2 linked regions of the Latilactobacillus sakei subsp. sakei DSM 20017 = JCM 1157 genome follow. The protein of the gene in region 2 interacts with the protein of the main gene of each other region in a pairwise test. Links are inferred from orthologs where the notes say so. Each region holds a gene or a part of one and is shown on either strand. Other genes may lie near its edges. The genes, in order: LEUCM_RS09630 and topA.

What was found.
Region 1: the proteins of topA (region 2) and LEUCM_RS09630 interact in binary tests that used the Escherichia coli proteins (3 or more experiments, as listed by UniProt). The link is inferred for Latilactobacillus sakei subsp. sakei DSM 20017 = JCM 1157 from one-to-one orthologs.

Annotation. Positions count from the first base shown.
Region 1 is NZ_AP017929.1:1,903,166-1,914,220, reverse strand. Bases 1-2,838 are described here. They hold LEUCM_RS09630 (YigZ family protein), read right to left. Parts: upstream 1,834-2,838; coding sequence 1,168-1,833; downstream 1-1,167. Other genes in these bases: LEUCM_RS09625 (ATP-dependent helicase ComFA), read left to right, coding at 1,895-2,838; LEUCM_RS09635 (glycosyltransferase family 4 protein), read left to right, coding at 53-1,141. Outside these bases: more of LEUCM_RS09625, read left to right, coding at 2,839-3,232; LEUCM_RS09880 (ComF family protein), read left to right, coding at 3,475-3,903; hpf (ribosome hibernation-promoting factor, HPF/YfiA family), read left to right, coding at 4,030-4,575; preprotein translocase subunit SecA, read left to right, coding at 4,824-7,187; cell division ATP-binding protein FtsE, read left to right, coding at 8,504-9,190; permease-like cell division protein FtsX, read left to right, coding at 9,180-10,067; LEUCM_RS09590 (PDZ domain-containing protein), read left to right, coding at 10,261-11,055.
Region 2 is NZ_AP017929.1:1,435,320-1,446,471, reverse strand. The notes cover bases 4,389-7,323. They hold topA (type I DNA topoisomerase), read right to left. Parts: upstream 6,931-7,323; coding sequence 4,846-6,930; downstream 4,389-4,845. Other genes in these bases: LEUCM_RS07215 (Rrf2 family transcriptional regulator), read right to left, coding at 7,180-7,323; trmFO (FADH(2)-oxidizing methylenetetrahydrofolate--tRNA-(uracil(54)-C(5))-methyltransferase TrmFO), read right to left, coding at 4,389-4,824. Outside these bases: LEUCM_RS07245 (aldose 1-epimerase family protein), read right to left, coding at 1-434; ATP-dependent protease ATPase subunit HslU, read right to left, coding at 457-1,875; ATP-dependent protease subunit HslV, read right to left, coding at 1,888-2,433; tyrosine recombinase XerC, read right to left, coding at 2,535-3,446; more of trmFO, read right to left, coding at 3,514-4,388; more of LEUCM_RS07215, read right to left, coding at 7,324-7,614; LEUCM_RS07210 (NAD(P)H-binding protein), read right to left, coding at 7,643-8,509; DNA-processing protein DprA, read right to left, coding at 8,610-9,476; rnhB (ribonuclease HII), read right to left, coding at 9,531-10,292; ribosome biogenesis GTPase YlqF, read right to left, coding at 10,294-11,145. UniProt on the Escherichia coli protein: Releases the supercoiling and torsional tension of DNA, which is introduced during the DNA replication and transcription, by transiently cleaving and rejoining one strand of the DNA duplex.

The sequences.
Region 1 (11,055 bases), 470 kb from region 2 along the record:
ATTTGTATAATAAAGTGAATGTTAGAGAAAGTAGGCGAATCAAATGATGCCCATGTTTAGAATCATCGTTGGGTTGTTTGCGACCATGCTCGTTTCGGCCGCAATTACACCGCTCGTTAGACGCTTAGCTTTTGTCTTAGGCGCGGTTGATAAACCCAATGCTCGCCGAGTGAATAAGAAAGCAATGCCCTCAATGGGTGGTTTGGCGATTTTTATTGCCTTTAATGTAGGCACTTTTATTCTATTGCGCGGACAGTTTCCGACGCACGAACTATTTAGCATCTTTTTAGCAGAATGTATTATCATCATCACCGGGATGATTGATGATATCAAAGAATTAAGCCCTAAAGAAAAAATGTTAGGGATTTTAATCGCTGCCTTAGTGATTTACTTCTTAGCGGGTGTGCGGATGAATATCCTAACAATTCCGCTTGTTGGGACTTTCAAATTAGGATGGTTAAGTTTTCCAATTACAATTTTTTGGATCTTAGCGATTACCAATGCGGTGAACTTAATTGATGGCTTAGACGGTTTAGCGACCGGGGTCTCAATCATCGCGCTATTCACGATGGGTGTAATTGCCTATTTCTTCCTATCGATTACCAATGTGAGTGTTTCAATTATGATTTTCTGCTTAGGGGCTGCGTTAATCGGCTTCTTGCCGCATAATTTCCATCCCGCCAAGATTTTCTTAGGGGATACGGGGGCCTTGTTTATAGGTTTCATGATTGCGGTCCTATCCTTGAAGGGGTTGAAAAACGTAACCTTCATTACATTATTGATTCCAGTTATTATTTTAGGGGTCCCAATTACGGATACGGTTTACGCAATGTTACGGCGGATCTTAAACCGCAAACCAATTTCACAAGCGGATAAACATCATTTACATCACCGCTTGATGCAATTAGGATTATCACACCGGCAAACGGTATTGGTTATTTACGGTTTAGCGTTGGTTTTCTCACTCATTTCGTTACTATACCCATTATCAACATTGTGGGGGAGCTTAGCCTTAACAATCGCGGTCTTGATTGGCCTAGAATTGTTTGTTGAATCAATTGGGTTAGTTGGCGAGAATCACCAACCACTATTACACTTACTAAAACGATTATTAAAACCTAAAGACGAAGAAAAGGATTAGCCACTGGCTAATCCTTTTTTTGATGGTTATTTTTGATAACGCAAGTCGTGAATCGCTTGCGCGCTGATGGGGACTTCGTTAAATTGTTGTTGTCCAAGCCCTAAGGTGAGCTGACCATTGAGCAATTCCGTCATTTGGGCCTCAAAGGCAGGGACTTCTTCGGTGGGGAGCCAGACCGTTAGTTGGATATTGGTTGTGTATTGAATATCCTGAGCAATCAAATCCAGTTGTGCTAAGCGATTTTGAAGGGAGTCAAACTGTGCATAATCAATGGTTAAATGACAGGCAGTTTGTTCGATTCCTTGAACGATACCGAGATGCTCGAGAGCAGCGGAAGTCGCGTGGCTATAAGCACGAATTAAACCGCCAGTGCCTAGCTTAGTTCCACCAAAATACCGAGTAACGACAACACAGAGGTTTGTAAGTTGCATTTGACGCAAGACTTCAAGAATTGGCACACCTGCAGTGCCGCTAGGTTCACCATCATCGCTTTGCTTTTGAATATTAGCAGGTTGTCCCAGTTGATAGGCGAAACAATTATGATTAGCTTTCGTATGTGTTTTACGAACTTGGTCGATGAAGTCTTGGGCAGCGGCTTCATCGCTAACCCGAGCGATTTGACAAATAAAACGGGACTTTTTAATTTCAAGTTCAAACTGCCCGTCTGCTTGAACGGTTAAATAACTTTCCATGGAGGTCACCTCAAAAAAATAAATTCCGATTGCGTATGTTAGTTCTAAAGGAGCAAATCAAATGGGACAACAAGTAATTGCCTGTGGTCGCCAGTTTACGGCGGCCCAGTTAGCCGATACGCAAAATAATAACTATAGTTTACCACAGATTAAGCGGCGACCTGCGTTTTTACGGGTCAAGCATCGCCTAGTCTGCCAACGTTGTCAGCAAGTGGTGCCGCCGCAAACCTGCTTACCAGATGGGCGCCATTATTGCGCGCAATGTTTGTTATTTGGTCGTTTGGTAGAGGGCGATTGGTTATACACGGTACCGGAGTGTCATTTATTCGAAAATAACATACCAAAGTTGACGTGGGAGGGGCAATTAACACCGCATCAGGAACAAGCTGCCCAAGCGGTGGTTGAGGTGGTTCAAACACAAAAACGGCACGTATTAACGGCCGTGACCGGCGCAGGGAAGACCGAGATGCTTTTTCAAGGAATTTTAGTTGCGCTTCAAAAGGGTCAGCGGGTATGTCTGGCAGCGCCTAGAGTCGCCGTTTGCTTGGAACTTTATCCGCGCCTGCAAGCTGCCTTTGCAACGGCTAGTATCATGTTGATGCACGGTGAGCAAACTGAGCCCTATCGCTATACGCAGTTAGTGATTTGCACGACGCATCAGTTGCTGAAGTTTTATCACGCCTTTGACACTGTGATTGTCGATGAAGTCGATGCTTTTCCTTTTGTTGATAATCCCGTTTTAGTCACGGCAGTTGAACAAGCCTGCAAGCCCCAATGTGCTTTATTATATTTAACGGCGACTCCGACCCCCGCTATTAAACGGGCAATTGCTGCTAAACAAATGACGGTTAGCGAATTACCGCTCCGCTTTCATGGTCATCTATTACCAGAACCACATAGGCACGTCGCTTTTAATTGGCGGGCCCAATTAAAAAAAGGTCGGTTACCTAAACGACTTGAGCGGGATTGCCAGACTTGTTTAAAAACACAACAGATTTTGTTATTCGTGCCGCAAGTGCGGTTATTGCAACCAGTTGCCAATCGGTTATCAACCTTATTGCCGGCGGTCAGGATTGAAACATTGCATGCTAACGATCCGGATCAGATCAAAAAGATTACGGCGTTTAGAGCACAACAAATTCAGCTAATGGTGACGACCACCATTTTAGAACGGGGCGTTACGTTTAAAAACGTTGCAGTTTTGGTCTTAGGCGCGGAACACATGGTGTTTAACGAAGCCGTTTTGGTCCAGATTGCCGGGCGAGCGGGACGGCATAAAGATTACGCCCAAAATCCGGTTCATTTTTATTATCAAGACTATACGCGGGCGATCAAAGGCGCTTGTCGGCAAATTAAGGCCCAAAATCAGAGGGGACGGCGATTACAATCAACTGTTTAATGTGCCACAATTTAATTATCGAAAAGCCAAGTATCAAGCAACTTTTGCAATTAAAACCACTACTTAATCCGCATATCTGCCAAGTCTGTTTACAGCAGTTTGAACGCATTAGTGGTCATCGGTGTTCGGACTGTAGTCGACCGCTGCTAACGGGTATTTTGTGCCCTGATTGTCAGCAGTGGCGACAACGTTATCCTCAGCAGCATCTTAAAACTCAGGCGCTGTTTACTTATAACCGAGCGATGCAGTTATATTTTCAACGTTATAAGGGCCAAGGAGACTATCAATTACGGCTATTATTCGAACGCGACATTCGAACTCGGTTTCCAGTAAAATCCAATGTAACTTACGTGCCTATTCCATCTGATGAGCAACATCAACAAGAACGGGGCTTTAATCCAGTCCAAGGCTTATTCGAAACTTGTTTTCCGTTAACATCGTTATTGAAAAAGCGGCCGACAGAGAAGGGTCAAGCACAAAAAAATCGTGCAGAACGTCTTGCAAGTCCGCAATTTTTTGAATTGGTACCGCAAAAATTACCGCATAAGCCGCAATCGATAATAATCTTGGATGATATTTATACGACGGGCCGAACGGTGTGGCATGCACAACAATGTCTGCGTGCTAATTATCCCCAAGCTACAATTAATGCGATTACTTTAGCCAGATAGTAATCGTTTTATTTGTCTATTGGCCGCAATTTATATATAATGAACTTAGTAACAAAGCCCCAATAATCTATCAATTATTGGGTGACAAATAACCAATGGGGTTATTTGTGAAAGGGGAGAAATCATATGCTAAGTTTTAATGTCCGTGGAGAAAATATTGAAGTCACAGAAGCAATTCGGAGTTATGTTGAGAAGAAAATCAGCAAACTCGAAAAATATTTTGATGAATCAGCTACAGCAACTGCACACGTTAACTTGAAAGTCTATCCTGATAAAACAGCGAAGGTCGAAGTGACTATTCCGCTCCCTTACTTGGTTCTTAGAGCCGAAGAAACATCACCAGACATGTACGGTAGTGTTGATCTGGTAACTGATAAACTAGAACGTCAAATTCGTAAATATAAAACAAAAATTAATCGTAAATCACGTGAACGTGGTATCAAGGGTGTTGAATTAGTGGTTTCTTCTGAAGAAACTTTACCAGAAGAACCAATGCAAGTTGTTAGAACTAAACGTGTTTCATTAAAACCAATGGATAGCGAAGAAGCCATCTTACAAATGAACATGTTAGGTCATGAATTCTTTATCTTTGAAGATTCAGAAACAAATGGCACAAGCATTGTTTACAAACGCCAAGATGGTCGTTATGGTTTGATCGAAACAGATGAATAAAAAATTTTAAATAAACATCGTGAAGGGCTCGAGACAAACAAAATAGTGTTTGTTTCGAGCCCTTTATTTATTTTCAGAATAAGACTATAGGTAATAGGGTTAATTTTATGCCTAATCGCATGTATTTGTTTAAGCATCAGGTTTTAATTGACTGTAATAAATGTTAGAATAAGATGTTAGTGGTCCAGTAATTCTAAAATTTAATTAAAATCATAGTGATCAGAATTTTCAGAGGAGAATTATAATACATGGCAAATTTTCTAAAATCATGGGTAGAAAGCGATAAACGTGAAGTTGGACGAATGGGCAAAATTGCCGATAAAGTACAATCTTATGAAGATGAATACAGTAATTTATCTGACGAAGCGTTACAAGCTAAGACACCTGAATTTAAAACAAGATTAGCAAATGGCGAAACATTAGACGATATTTTACCTGAAGCATTCGCGGTCGCTCGAGAAGGCGCTAAACGTGTGCTTGGTTTATTCCCATTCCGGGTTCAAATTATTGGTGGGATTACATTACACGAAGGTAATATCGCTGAAATGAAAACTGGTGAAGGTAAAACGTTAACCGCCACAATGCCCGTTTATTTGAACGCGCTTGCGGGTCAAGGGGTTCATGTTGTTACCGTCAATGAATACCTTTCAAGTCGTGATGCGACTGAAATGGGTGAATTGTATAACTGGTTAGGGCTTTCAGTTGGTTTGAACCTAAACGCGAAGACCCCTGAAGAAAAACGCGATGCTTACAACTCTGATATTACGTACTCAACTAATAGTGAACTTGGCTTTGATTACTTACGTGATAACATGGTTGTTTACAAAGAAGAAATGGTACAACGTCCATTGAACTTTGCAATTGTCGATGAAGTGGATTCAATCTTAATTGATGAAGCCCGGACACCTTTGATTATTTCTGGACAAGCAGAAAAATCAACGGCACTTTATATCCGTGCGGACCGCTTTGTGAAAACCTTAAAAGAAGATGCAGATTATAAAATCGATTGGCCTACAAAAACAATTAGTTTAACAGAAGCCGGTATTGGCAAAGCTGAAGCTAATTTTGGTCTAGATAACTTATATGACATTGAAAATACAGCTTTGACGCATCATTTGGATGAATCATTGCGTGCTAATTTCATCATGTTGAAGGATATCGATTATGTGGTTCAAGATGGTGAAGTCTTGATCGTTGATCAATTCACTGGACGTGTGATGGATGGTCGTCGTTATTCAGATGGCTTACATCAAGCGATTGAAGCCAAAGAAGGCGTTGAAATCCAAGATGAAACCAAAACAATGGCCAACATTACGTATCAAAATTATTTCAGAATGTATAACAAACTTTCAGGGATGACTGGGACGGCTAAAACCGAAGAAGAAGAATTCCGTGAAATTTACAATATGGAAGTTATCTCAATTCCAACTAACCGCCCAATCGCACGTAACGATAAATCAGATGTGTTATACCCAACGCTTGAAAGTAAATTCCACGCCGTTGTGAAGGACATCAAATCACGTTACGAAAAAGGCCAACCAACATTAGTTGGGACGGTTGCGGTTGAATCATCAGAATTACTATCACGTTTATTAGACGAAAATAATGTGCCACATGCTGTCTTGAATGCGAAAAACCATTTCAAAGAAGCTGAAATCATCATGAATGCTGGCCAACGGGGCGCTGTTACAATCGCTACTAATATGGCTGGTCGTGGGACTGATATTAAATTAGGACCTGGTGTCACAGATTTAGGCGGTTTAGCTGTTATCGGTACTGAACGTCATGAATCACGACGGATTGATAACCAACTTCGAGGCCGTGCTGGTCGTCAAGGTGATCCTGGTGAAACACAATTCTATATGTCATTGGAAGACGACTTGATGAAACGTTTTGGTTCAGAACGAATCAAAGCATTCCTAGATCGGATGAAGATTTCAGACGACGATGCTGTCATCCAAAGTAAGATGATTACGCGCCAAGTTGAAGCCGCACAAAAACGGGTTGAAGGGAATAACTATGATACACGTAAACAAACCCTTCAATACGATGATGTCATGCGTGAACAACGTGAAGTCATTTATAAACAACGGATGCAAGTCATTATGGCAGAAGACAACTTAAAAGAAGTGATTATGCCAATGATTTCAAGAACGGTTAAACGAATCGTTCAATTGCACACACAAGGTGATACAGCAGATTGGAACCTTGAAGCAATTCATGATTTTGCAACGACTTCAATGGTTAGTGAAGAACAATTAACACTTGAGAAGTTACAAGGCAAGTCAGCTGAAGAAATCGAAGCATTATTGATGACTTTTGCAGAAAAGAATTATGCAACAAAACAAAAACAATTATCTGATGAAAATCAAATGCTTGAATTTGAAAAAGTTGTTATTCTCCGTGTTGTTGATGAACGTTGGACAGACCACATCGACGCAATGGATCAACTTAGAAATTCAATCGGATTACGGGGCTACGGTCAAATGAATCCATTGGTTGAATATCAAGAAGAAGGCTACAGAATGTTTGAAGAAATGATTAGTGATATCGATTACGATACAACTCGACTCTTCATGAAGGCGGAAATTCGTCAAAATATTCGACGCTAATTAACGAATGGCTGAGGCAATTGACTTAGCCATTTTTTAATGGCATGAAATCAAAAAGAGGTTAATCAAATGGAATTAAGTGAAGCAAGACATTTATTAAACGAAATTGAGAGTAAAATAACGCAGTTCAGGGGGTCTCTTTGACTTAGAAGGCCTTCAAGAAAGCATCGCACAAAATGAAGCACAGATGGGCGATCCTGATTTTTGGAATGACCAACAATCAGCGCAACAATTAATTGATCAAAATAATGTGTTAAAGGAAAAGTATGATTCTTTTAACCAATTACAGGCGCAGTTTGAGGAATTGAGTGTCACTTTAGAGTTATTACAAGAAGAACCTGATGACGAGCTACAGGCGAGCTTTGAAGCCGACTTAGAGCAGATTCAAAGTCAGATGCGCCAATATGAATTGGGGCAATTATTATCAGGTGAATACGACAGCAATAACGCAATTGTCGAATTACATCCTGGTGCTGGCGGAACAGAATCTCAAGACTGGGGTGCGATGTTATTACGGATGTATCTACGTTGGGCAGATGCGCACGGTTTTACCGTAGAAACAGAGGACTATCAAGCCGGTGAAGAAGCCGGCATTAAGAGTGTCACTTTGATGATCAAGGGCCATAATGCCTACGGATTATTGCGCTCTGAAAAAGGGGTCCATCGCTTAGTTCGTATTTCACCATTTGATTCAGCCGGTCGGCGCCATACATCATTTTGTTCGGTCGATGTGATGCCTGAATTAGACGGATCAATTGATATCGAAGTGCGCACAGAAGACTTGCGGGTTGACGTTTTCCGTTCCAGTGGGGCTGGTGGCCAACATATCAATAAAACCTCTTCAGCCGTCCGCTTAACCCATTTACCAACGGGGATTGTCGTCAGTTCGCAAGCACAACGATCACAGTTGCAAAATAGAGAAACTGCGATGAACATGTTGAAAGCCAAGTTATATCAAAAAGAACAAGAAGAACAGGCCAAAAAAGCAGCCGCTATCAAGGGTGAACAACTCGAAATTGGCTGGGGTTCACAAATTAGATCGTATGTTTTCCACCCCTATACGATGGTTAAAGATCACCGGACTAATTACGAAACAGGTAACGGTCAAGCCGTCATGGACGGTGATTTAGATCCCTTTATGTATGCGTACTTACAATGGCAATTGAGCCAAAAAAATCCGAATTAAGCTTGGCAGAGGGATTCGTTAGAGTTTACTAATTTTGATGCCGAATAAGTAAGACGGCATGCTATAATAAGATACGACTAGTGTTTTTTGTAGATTACATGATGAACAATTAAAAAGGAGTGTTACCTCAGTGATTCGAATGACGAATGTGTCCAAAGAATATCCAAATGGTGTCACAGCAATCAAGAATTTATCCGTAACGATTGATGCTGGCGAATTTGCCTATATTGTTGGGCCAAGTGGTGCTGGTAAATCAACATTTATTAAGATGTTATATCATCAATTAAAGGCCACCAGTGGTGAAATTGAAGTGGCTGGTTTTGATTTAGTGAACATGAAAGATCGGGAAGTCCCTTATTTACGCCGTAAAGTCGGTGTGGTTTTCCAAGATTTCAAATTATTGCCACGGTTGACAGTTTTTGAAAATGTCGCTTACGCAATGGAAGTCATTGAAGCTGAACCCGAAGTCATCCAAAAACGAGTACTTGAAGTGCTTGAATTAGTGGGTCTAAAAGCCAAAAATGATCGCTTCCCTAACGAATTATCTGGTGGGGAACAACAACGAGTTGCTGTTGCACGGGCAATTGTCAACTATCCAGAAGTCTTAATTGCTGATGAACCAACTGGGAACTTAGATCCAGAAACGTCAGAAGGCATTATGGATATTTTAGAAGCCATCAACAATAAAGAAACAATTGTTTTAATGGCGACTCATAACAGACAAATGGTTAACGAACGGACGCATCGTGTCTTAGCGATTGAAGATGGTCGTTTAGTCCGGGATGAAAAAGAAGGTGAGTATGGCTATGAAGATTAGAACGTTGAAGCGCCATTTAAATGATAGTTTTAAGAGTTTAAAGCGTAATGGCTGGATGTCAGTCGCTGCTGTTAGTGCTGTTACAGTCACATTACTATTGGTCGGCGTTGTTTTTGCGATGATTTTTAATTTTAATAAAATTTCAAATGATATCGAAAATGACGTGCACGTCCGGGTAATGGTTGAACGTGGTACGACCAAGGACCAGAAAAACCAGTTAGAAAAGAAACTTAAAAAAATGGCGTCCGTCAAAAAAGTCACTTATTCAAGTCGGAAAAAAGAATTGAATAAGGTGGTTGGTAGTTACGGCCAATCATTCAAGATGTTTACCGGCGACGATAATCCACTTTATGATGTTTATATGGTCAGCACAACGAATCCCAATAAAACGATTGGGGTCGCTAAAAAGGCTAAGAAATTAGCGCACGTTTACGACGCTACTTATGGTGGTAATAATGCTAAGAAACTCTTTAGCGTGATGAAGAATATCCGCAAATGGGGCTTAGGTTTTGCAGCGTTACTCTTATTCGTAGCTGTCTTCTTAATCTCAAATACGATTCGGATTACGATTTTATCACGGCGTGACGAAATCGGGATTATGCGTTTAGTTGGGGCAACTAATGCCTATATTCGCTGGCCATTCCTCTTTGAAGGGGCTTGGACCGGATTGTTGGGGGTAATTGTTCCGGTTATCGTGATCGATTTTGGTTATGTTTGGGTTTATAATCATATGGCCCTCAACATGGCTTCTGCCGGTTACTCACTCTTACGACCAGGCATGTTCTTATTCCAACTCGATTTAACAATGGCTATTTTAGGGATTGTTATCGGGGCCTTGGGATCAGTCGTTTCAATGCGTCGTTTCTTAAAAATCTAACAAGTAATCATACTGATTTACAAAAAGGAATCTCAGCTTTTTAGCTGGGGTTCCTTTTTTAGCGTTTTTAAGGGCTAGGCAGTTAACGGGGCAAAATGCTATACTTATGGGGAAAGTTCGGCGGTCTGTTCGACAGATGCGATTGGCATCGTTTTCAGGTTGGCGGGATTGAATAGGTTGGAGGGTTTATTTAATGGAGATGTTCGTTAATATGTTGCTTACCTTTTTCACGACACCATTGTTATGGGTGGCGATTGTGTTTGCTTTTTGGTTAGCGCTACATCGTATCAAACATGAACGACAGACGTTTAGAATTGCCGTTAATCCTAAGTGGCCAGAGTTGAAACTATTTTGGTGGCACGGGTTATTAGCGGGTTTAGCGCTCAGTTGTTGTACCTTGTTGTTAGGCGTCACAATTAATTTAAATTGGTGGTTAGTCTACCAAATTGTCGCGGTAGTAGCCTTATTTTTGATGCCAATTGGTTTTGCGGGTAACGTCTTAATACTATTAAGTGCTTTATTGTATTTAATCAGTGCAATGATTTGGCCACAATATCAAATTCTAGCGGGTAACAGTTTGCTAGCAGAACTGTTAATTGTAGCAGGCTTAATTACAATCCTAACTGGCTTTTTACAAAAGTGGGATGCCACTAAGGTGGTGACACCACACGTCATCACTAGCAGTCGGGGGCGGATGACAGCGATGTTTACGAGCCGTCAAATCTACTTAGCACCCGTTTTCTTTTTAGTACCAGGCACTAATCAGTTACCTGATTGGGGCTTTTGGCCAGTCCTACATATTGGTCAGCAATCATTTAACATCGTCATCTTACCGTTGATTCTCGGCTTTTCAGTTAAAGCGATTAAAGAATTGATGTCAGCGTTAGTGACGCGTGATTTGCGAACGCAAATCACGTTTGGTGGTGTGATTGTGGTTGCCGGTATCGTTAGCTTTATATTCCCAAGCATCATATTAAGCACATTAAGT
Region 2 (11,152 bases):
CCGGGATGCCCCCCAACAGAGAAGTACATTGGGCCAGATTGCGCTGTATTTTTAACATCATAGCCCACTTTTAGGTGTGTGTCGTTTACTTGGTAAGAAACGCGTAGTTCAAATTCAAATGGATAAATTTTTAAACTTTCTTCATCTGATTTCAATAAGAATGTCACAGCCGTATCAGTTTGGCTTTCTACTTCAAATTGACGGTCACGGGCAAAGCCGTGTTGGCCCATTGGGTAAGTTTTACCTTGATACGTATATTGATCATTCTTAGAACGCCCAACAAACGGGAATAAAACGGGTGCGTGACGACCCCAAACTTTGGGATCCGCTTGCCAGAGGTATTCTAACCCTGAAACGGCCCCTTTAACGCTCTGTAATTCCGCACCTTGTGGACTAAGTGTTACTGTTAAAAATTCATTTGCAATTTGGATCATTTTTAAAACCACCTTTAGAAATTTATAGAATAAAGCGGGTTAAATCTTTATCGGCTACAATCTTACCAATTTTATCATTAACATATTGTTCAGTGATGGTGATATCACCCATCTGCATATCTGGTCCTTCAAAGAGAATGTCTTCCAACAATTTCTCCAAGATGGTTGCCAAGCGCCGCGCACCAATGTTTTCAGTATCGTGGTTCACTTGGAAGGCAATCGCAGCAATTCTGCCAATGGCTTCCATCGTAAAGGTGACGTGAACGCCATCTGCCCCGATTAAAGCCATATATTGCTTAACAAGCGCATTATTCGGTTCCGTTAAGATCCGGACAAAGTCGGCTTCAGTTAAGTCTTCTAATTCAACTCGAATTGGGAAACGGCCTTGTAATTCCGCAATCAAATCACTTGGTTTAGATTCCGCAAAGGCACCAGAACCGATGAAGAGGATATGGTCCGTCTTAAGCATCCCGTATTTCGTATTAACTTGTGAGCCTTCAACGATTGGTAAAATATCGCGTTGAACCCCTTCACGTGAGACTTCACCAGATTGTTTTTTGCCACCAGCAGCAATCTTATCAATTTCATCGATAAAGATAATCCCGGTATTTTCAGCTCTTTGAAGGGCATCATGATAAATATCGGCATGGTTAACTAACTTATCAGATTCTTCTTGAATGAAGATTTCACGTGCTTCCTTAACGGTAACGGTTCTGACCATCTTCTTTTTAGGCATGATCGATCCTAATGTATCGTTCAAGTCAATTCCCATTTGGCCCATCATATCATTCATTGGTGCGGCCTTTTTGGGTTCGTCAACTTGAATTTCGATTTCACGATCGTCCAAGAGTCCCTTATCAAGTTGTTCCTTAACAGATAGGCGTTGATCACGTACTTCATCGGTTACTTCTTCAGTTTCAGCTTGGTTTAAGCCAGCTAGTGTTTCACCATTTTGAAGAGCAGTGAACATTGACATTAAGTCGTTCATGCTATTGTTATTCTTACGTTGTTCCTTCTTGATACCAGGGACTAATAATTTTACTAAGCGTTTGTCCGCTTGACGGGCCGCTTTCCCGCGCACATTCTTGAATTGTTCTGATTCTTCCATGTGAACAGCAACATCCGCTAAGTCTCTGACCATTGATTCAACGTCACGACCAACATAACCAACTTCTGTAAATTTAGTTGCTTCAACCTTGATTAAAGGGGCATCAACGACTTTCGCTAAGCGACGTGCGATCTCTGTCTTACCGACCCCGGTTGGTCCGATCATCAATAAGTTTTTAGGTGTAATTTCTTGTTGCATCTTAGTGCTTAATTGCATCCGACGGTAACGGTTATATAACGCAACCGCTACGGCCTTTTTAGCTTTATCTTGGCCAATTACAAACTTGTCTAATTCAGCGACAATTGATTTGGGTGTCTTATTCATCAAATCCATCTGGGCCACCTCCTAAAATGATTCCACAATCACGTTGTGGTTCGTATAAACATCGATGCCACCAGCGATATTCACGCCAGTTTCAACGATTTGTTCTGCTGTTAATTCGGGCTTACCTTCTAAAATCAAGGCTGTTGCAGCTGCTTGGGCAAAATTACCACCTGAACCAACCGCAATCACTTGATCACCTGATTCAGCAAGTGTATCAGGGGTAATGACTTCACCGTTACCTGAGATCAAAAGAATATCTGTTTCGTTAATGGCAATCAACATTGCTTCTAATTTTTGAAGCGTTGGATCTTTACGCCAGTCCTGTGCCAAGGCAACAGCGGCGTGTTGTAAATCACCTGAGTATTTTTCTAATTTTTGTTCAAACCATTCTTGTAACGTAAACGCATCTGCAACGCCACCGGCAAAACCAATTGCGACTTTATTGCCGTAAATCCGGCGAATTTTTTTCGCTGAATCTTTTGTGACGAATTTTTCGCCCATTGTTACTTGTCCGTCGCCAGCAATTGCTGTCCGACCATTATGTTTTACTGCACAAATTGTTGTCATTTGATTTGCTCCTTTAAATAGCGTTAATCACATTTTAGCAGTCTTTAAGACTGTGTGCTAATTCTATCGCTCTTTTTTATTAAAAAAATCGTTCTTTAGTCCTAGTTTTTAGCCCGTGGGAAGAACTGCCTGTAATCCTTTTGTAAATGGGCCGTCGTCACGTGGGTGTAAATCTGGGTCGTCGATAAACTACTGTGGCCTAATAACTCCTGAACCGTTCGCAAATCCGCCCCGTGGTCTAATAAGTGGGTCGCAAAGGTATGCCGAATCATGTGGGGATGAATGCCACTGGTTAAACTGGTCTTTTTAACCACTTGATCCAATGCGTATTCAATTCCCCGACTGGTAATCGGATTTCCTAAATGGTTGACGAAAACCACATCATGTTCTTGCTGGCGTTTGGCCATCAATTGCACCCGACCATCGTCTAAATAATCCTGCAAAGCCTTAGTCGCGTGATTGCCAAAAGGCACGTAACGATCCTTATTCCCTTTACCATGTACCAAAATAACCCGTAAACCAAAATCAATCTGGCCAATCGTGAGTTGGGCACACTCGCTAACCCGCATCCCTGTTGCATATAATAACTCAAGAATGGCGCGATTACGTTGGGTTAGCGGTTCTTGCCCCACAATCGCGGCAAATAACGTATCCATTTCTTTTTCATAGAAAAAACGGGGTAACTTATGGCGTTGTTTCTTGAGTTGGACCGTTTCAAACGGATCAGTCTGTAAAAATTCGTTGCGTACCAAGTAGCGATAAAACGACCGCAAACTTGAAATCCGGCGCGCAATCGTTTCGCCACTATATTTTTTTTGATCCATTTCATTCAAATAAGTTTGTACTTCAAGGGTGCCGACCTGTTTAAAGGAGGTCAGGCCCCCATTAGCGGCCAAAAAATCGACAAACGCTTTAATATCGGCTTGATAGGCCTTTTGCGTTTCTGGTGAATAGTGTCGATCAACAATTAAGTATTGTAAAAACAAATTAATCCAATCTTGTTCAAGCGCCAAAAAAATCCCTCCAAGCTTGGTTAATAATACTTTACCACAAGCTTAGCGGGATTTAAAAGGTGTTTACCTAGAGTGTTTCTTTAAATGTGTCAATACTTGCTAACGCACGGTCTGCAAGTGCTTGATTCCGTTCTTTTTTATCGCGAATTCGTTGTTTTAAAGGTTCGAAAATTCCGAAGTTCGCATTCATTGGTTGGAAATGTTTGGCACTGGTATGCGTAATGTAATGTGCCATTGAACCCATTGCCGTTGTTGCTGGGAAAGTAACTGGTTCTGTGTCTAATGCTAAACGAGCAGCATTAATCCCAGCCACTAAGCCAGAAGCAGCACTTTCAACATACCCTTCGACACCTGTCATTTGACCGGCGAAGAATAAATCAGAACGTTGTTTTGATTGGTAAGTTGGTAATAGCACGTCTGGTGATTTCATGAAGGTATTACGATGCATAACACCGTAACGAACAAATTCAGCATTTTCTAAACCTGGAATCATCCGGAAAACGCGTTTTTGTTCGCCCCACTTCAAATGAGTTTGGAACCCAACAATGTTATAAAGACTTGCAGCGGCATTATCCTGACGTAATTGAACAACAGCATAAGGTTGTTCACCGGTCTTGGGATTTTCAAGCCCAACTGGTTTTAAAGGTCCGAATAACATTGTTTTGATACCGCGTTTTGCCATGACTTCAATTGGCATACAACCGTCGAAGAATTTTTCATCTTCAAAGTCGTGCATTTCAGCAACTTCTGCTGAAATCAAGGCCTTATAAAAGGCTTCGAATTCCGCTTCAGTCATTGGGCAATTCAAGTAAGCTGCTTCACCCTTGTCATACCGTGACTTAAGGTAAACTTTATCAAAATCGATACTGTTTTTATCCAGGATTGGTGCAGCGGCGTCGTAGAAATACAAACCTTCACTACCGTTTAACGCACTGATTTCTTCTGCTAGACCAGGTGACGTTAATGGACCAGTAGCAACTACTGTAGGGCCTTCTGGGAAAGCGGTCAATTCTTCGTGATGTACGGTTACCCGTTCATGATTAGCGAGTTTGTCGGTGACCGTTTGTGAAAATGGTGTCCGATCAACAGCTAACGCACCACCAGCGGGAACGGCATTTTCGTCCGCTGCAGCGATAATAATTGAATCTAAACGGCGCATCTCTTCTTTAATCAAACCAGCCGCATTCGTGACTTGATTTGCCCGTAGTGAATTGGTACAAACTAATTCCGCAAATTGTTCCGTGTGATGAGCGGGCGTCATTTTAACCGGCCGCATTTCGTATAAATGAACATCAACACCGCGTTTGGCGATTTGCCAAGCCGCTTCGGAACCAGCTAAGCCGGCACCAATCACATTTACAAAAGGTTTTGTCGTCATCTAATTACCTCAAATTTTCTCTTATTTTTGAACGGCTTCTTCATAATCACCATTAGGACAGATGACTTGTTTGCCGCCTTTAATTTTCTTTTCAACTAAGTAATGTTCACACTTAGGACAGTTTCTGCCGACTGGTTTATCCCATGTGACAAAATCACAGTCTGGATAACGATCACAGCCGTAGAATAACCGGTTTTTCTTAGATTTACGTTCAATAACTTGCCCCTTGCCACACTTAGGACATGTCACACCGATTTCTTTGACGATTGCCTTGGTATTGCGACAATCTGGGAAGCGACTGCAGGCGAAGAATTTACCATAACGGCCCATTTTGACCACCATTGGCGCCCCACAAATATCACAATCGAACCCAGCCGGTTCATCTTTAATCTGAATTTTTTCGATTTGAACGCTAGCTTTTTCAACTTCTTTTTCAAAAGGTTGGTAGAAATTATCAATAATCTTGATCCAATTTTCTTGGCCCGTTTCAACTTCATCCAAACGATGTTCAAGATCGGCAGTAAAGTCGATACTGACAATATCTGGGAAGAATTCGACGATTAAATTATTGACGATTTCACCTAATTCCGTTGGTTCAAATCGTTTAGCATTCAACTTCACGTAATAGCGTCGTTGAATCGTTTCAATCGTTGGTGAATAGGTTGAGGGACGACCAACGCCGTTTTCTTCGAGCGCTTTAACCAAGTTGGCTTCAGAATAACGTGCCGGTGGTTGCGTGAAATGTTGCGCTGGATCGGTTTTAGCTAATTTCACTTCATCGCCAACCGCTAATTCAGGTAATAAGTTATCTTTCGCTGAATCTTCGGTATCGCGGGATGAAACGTATAGCTTAGTAAAACCTGGGAAGCGCATTTGTGAGCCATTAGCCTTAAATAAGACGTTGTTTTGGTTAATCTTAACCGCCACTGTATCAAAGACAGCGGGTGTCATTTGACTGGCAACAAATCGTGACCAAATCAAGTTGTAAATCTTATATTGATCGTTTGTTAAAACATCTTTTAAGCTCTTAGGTGTCCGCATCACAGAAGTTGGACGGATTGCTTCATGGGCATCTTGTGCGCCTTCTGGATTTTTCGTCTTATGGGCTTTAACAGCGGCGTATTCTTCACCATAGTTATCGTGAATGAATTGTGACGCTTCGTGTTTGGCACCCGTTGAAATCCGGGTTGAATCGGTACGCATATACGTAATCAACCCAACCGTGCCTTCTTTACCCCCGAGATTAATCCCTTCATATAACTGTTGGGCTTGCATCATCGTTTTACGGGTTCTAAAGTTTAACTTCCGGTTAGCTTCTTGTTGCAGTGAACTAGTGGTAAAAGGTGCCGCCGCAAAACGCTTGCGTTCACGCTTTTTGACATCTTCAATTGTAAAAGGTTGCGTCTTATCAATTTGCTTTAAGACATCTTGTACTGCATCGTTATTGCCTAAAGCTGTTTTCTTACCGTTTAAACCGTAGAAACTAGCTTTAAATTTACTGCGACCCTTCTTGAATTCGGCATCTAATGACCAATATTCTTCAGGTTTGAAAGCTTTGATTTCTTGTTCGCGATCAATCACGAGTTTTAACGCAACTGATTGCACCCGACCGGCACTCAAGCCTTTTTTAACTTTTTGCCAGAGGAGTGGACTAATTGAATAACCCACGATTCGGTCTAATACCCGTCGTGCTTGTTGGGCATCGACTAATTTCATATCGATACTACGTGGATTTTTGAAGGCACTCTTAACAGTGTCTTTGGTAATTTCATTGAAGACCACCCGGTTTTTATCGGTTGGATCTAATTTTAAAATATGCGAAACATGCCATGCAATTGCTTCCCCTTCACGATCGGGATCGGCTGCTAGATAGATATGATCCGCTTTTTTAGCGTGTTTCTTTAATTCTTTAATTGTTTCGCCTTTACCGCGAATTGAAATATATTTAGGTTCATAATTATTTTCGAAATCCACACCCATTTGACTCTTGGGTAAATCGCGGATATGACCCTTACTTGCAACGACTTTATAGTTGCGTCCAAGATATTTCTCAATTGTTTTGGCCTTTGCAGGTGATTCTACAATGACTAAATTTTTGCCTGCCATGGACAAACCCCTTTCAACAGAACGCTTTGTTCAAAATCGTACATAATAATATGTGACATGGGCGCCGTTTGTCAAATCTAAACGCGCGCTAGTGATTATCAGATTAAAGCATAGCATAGGTTTCCCCGTATTCAAAGGAAACTTATCAGAAAAACAGTGGATTATAACAAATTCATAACCAATCCTACCGCACTAAACCACAAAAAAACAAGGTGTGATAAAAAATAATTTTTATCCTTACCTTGTTTTTTAAGCGTTGACTTGCGCACTATTAGCTAAGATATCTGCAATAATGCCGGCCAACTTAATTTGCGCCATCTGATCTTCAGCCGCTTTTTGAACCTGATCATAAGCGTCATTCAATGCCGATTGAATATTAGCACCCACCAAACACTGCGGATTGGTCTTTTCATCGATGTGCAACAATTGCTGATCAGTATCAAGCGCCTGATAGACATCTAAAACACTAATCTGCTCTGCTGGCCGTGCTAATTTAGGCGCAATCGTCCCTGGACGACTCTCCAATAAGTCAGCTTTCACCAAAAGGGACATCAACCGACGCACTAAGCTCGCGTTGGATTCGATACTGCCAGCAATTGACTGGCTCGATAAGTCCCCATCTTGATAAATTTCGACATAAGCTAAGATATGGATGGCATCACTTAGTTTGTGGGAATATTTCATCGTTTAACCTCAATTTCAAACGGATTCTCTACTTTGATTCTGCTGGTAACAATTCTTGAAGGGCTGCGGTTAATGATGGCAATGGTCGACCTAAGACATCTGGTAAATCACTTGAAACTTCATCTAATTCACCATCACGAATTAAGCTTTGAATCATTGTAACAACACCAACGACTTCAGCAGGTAAACCACTTGCTTCAAGCCCTTTTTGATACTCAGCAATACTTAATGATGATACCGCAAATTCTTGATTAGTCAATTGTGCAACACTTTCGGCTAAATCAGCATAAGTTGCGGGTGCACCAGCGAATTCATAAATGTCTTTTGCATCAGTCATGGCTAATACCTTAGCGGCTGCTTCAGCATAAAGACGTTCAAGTGTCCAACCAACATGACTGTCACCAGCGCCATAAACAAATGGTTGACCGGCAATAGCACCTTTAATTGTATCGAGTTCGTTTTCAAGATACCAATTATTACGTAAGAAAGAATGCGCAATACCAGATTCGATAATAGCCGCTTCTGTTTTACGGTGGTCTTCAGCTAAACCAGAAGTTGTTTGGTCAGCGTGGGGGAAACTTGTATAACCAATCCAGTTAACACCGGCTTTTTTAGCAGCCCGGACAACGGCCATATGTTGTTGATCACGTGGGACTTCTGCGCCTGGTTGCGATGAGATGAATAGTAGGCGATCAACACCTTGTAATGAGTCTGCTAATATTGCTTCTTGTGTATAATCCCCAGGGCGAACGGTAACGCCTGCTGGCACCATCTTTTGGGCTTTTTCAACGTTCCGTGCCAAACCAATAATATCTGAAGCAGGTACTAATTTTGCTAATTCGTGAACGGCTACTTGGCCAAAACGTCCTGTTACAGCTGTAATTGCATATTTCATAATTTAAAATCCCCTTAGTGGTTTATTTGTTACTTTATAAGTAACTTGTTGTTTTAATAATAACAGGAGGGATTATGAATGTCAACCAAAACAGTTTCGCTTAATCAAAATAACGTAGTTCTTCTATTAATATGTTTTTATCTAACAATGGTGTCGCTCCCGCGGCGATTAATTGGTTGCACCCCTGTGACAGTGATTGATCAATGCGCCCCGGAATTGCATAGACATTGCGATTAGCTTGAAGGGCCAAGTTAGCGGTAATCAAGCTACCACTCTTGTGCCGTGCTTCCGTCACAATTAAACTATGACATAACCCCGCGATGATTTTATTACGGGCTGGAAATTGATAGCGCCGGGCTGGTGTACCAAGAGCGTATTCAGATAATAACAAACCTTTTTCAGCAACTACCTGTTGTAAATGCTCATTTTGTGGTGGATAACTGCAATTAATGCCCGTGCCAATCACCCCAATTGGGGCCAAACCACGCTGCAAGGCAACTTCGTGGGCCATCGCATCCGCTCCTTGTGCTAACCCACTAATAATCGTAGTGGCAGTTAGTCCTTGTAATAACTGTTCTAGTGATTGTTTAGAATAATGAGTCGCTTGACGCGCCCCGACTACCGCGAGACATGGCTGTTTTAACAATCTTAAATCACCACGATAAAATAACAAAACGGGCGGCAAATAGGTTTCCAATAAGCGTTGTGGGTAATCTTTATCTAAGATGGTTAAATAAGTCGTTCGAACTTCATGTTCGATGCATTGGCGTTGTAAGGTTGTACTTTGAAAACTTGCTTGAAAAGTCGGCCAATAACGTTCCGGCAAGCGCGTAATCTGCGCAATTTCTAACGCCGATAACGCCCAATTATGACTGGTTGCTAGCCACGCCGCCAAGCGTAATTCACTAATAGGCCCAAAACCCGCCGCTAAATGTACTTTTAAGAGTAATTGATTTTTAGTTAACACAAAAACAGCTCCTTTACGTTAATTAATAATCCGTAAAAGAGCTGTTTTATTTTTCTATAAACCGTTTTGAACAGGGGAAAAACTGCGACGATGAATTGGTGTAACCCCGAGTTCAGCAAGCCCCGCTAAATGCTTAGCTGTCCCGTACCCCATATTGTTGGCTAAATCATAACCCGGATATTGTTGATCGTAATTAATCATCAATTGATCCCGAATGACTTTTGCGACAATGCTGGCTGAGGCAATACTAATACTGCGGGCATCGCCTTTGATTAATTTTTCTTGGGGAATATCAGTCGGTACGGTCATTGCATCCACTAATAAGTAGTCCGGTTGTTTATCCAGACCAGCGACTGCTTCACCCATTGCTAATTCTGTTGCGTGGTAAATGTTTTCGGTATCGATCCGTTCAGGTGACGCAATTCCGATACTAACACTGACTGCCTGGGCCATAATCTCTCGATACAACTCTTGTTTGAGCTTAAATGACAGTTGTTTGGAATCATTGACCTGCCAAAGATCAAAATCATGGGGCAAAATCACAGCGGCCGTCACAACGGGCCCGGCTAGTGGTCCACGACCCACCTCATCAATTCCGGCGACCAACGGATAATCAGGCCAGAGCGCTTTTTCCATTTGACGCCGTTCTTCAAAAGCTGCTTTTTGAGCCGCTAATTTTGCCGCTCGCTTATGATATTGAACTACCAATTTCTGAACACCGGCCCGCGAATCAGCCGCAAAAGTGGCCAACTGCTCTTCGGTCACTGGTGCTTGTAATAATTGCTTAATTTCAGCAATCGATTGTGCTTTGGTCATCTTATGACGCCTCCACTGGGACAACGTCTAAAGTGAAGCGACCTAATTTACCTTGGCGCGCATCATTAATGAACTTCACGCAGAAACGGTCATAATCTTCTTTGAAGCCTAACCGTTTGGTTAAAATCATGATTAATTCTGCAGCTGGTTCTTCAAGTTCGGCATCTGTCACCTTATAAACTTTTTGAAGTTGACTTGGATAATATTCTTTGAAGTGTTCTAAGGCAAAAATAACGACATCATCTGGATGATAGATGGCATCTGAAATCGCACCGGTAAGGGCTAATTTACTGCCGATTGTTGGGTCTTCAAACTTAGGCCATAAAACCCCTGGTGTATCGAGCAATTCAAGTGTTTGTCCGGCTTTCAACCATTGTTGGTTCTTCGTCACACCTGGGCGATTACCCGTTACAGCGATATTCTTTTGAACTAAACGATTTAAAATCGTTGATTTGCCAACGTTAGGCACGCCGACACACATCGCCCGGATGACCGGGTTACGAATCCCTTTAGCACGTTTTTTAGCCAATTTTTCAGCTAAAATTTCTTGTGCTACTTTTTCGATCATGGGTAACTTAGCCTTATGCTGTGCATCAAGGGCAATTGCGGTAATGCCGCGTTTCTTGAACGTTTCAATCCATTGTTGTGTCCGTCGTGGATCAGCCATATCGGCCTTATTCATAATTAATAGAATGGGTTTGTTTTGACCTAATTCTTGAATCATTGGATTAATTGAAGATTCCGGTACACGGGCGTCCACAATTTCTAAAATTAAATCAACCGCCTTGAGCCGTTCTTTAATTTGTTTTTGTGCTTTGGCCATGTGACCTGGGTACCATTGTATTGTCATAATAACTCCT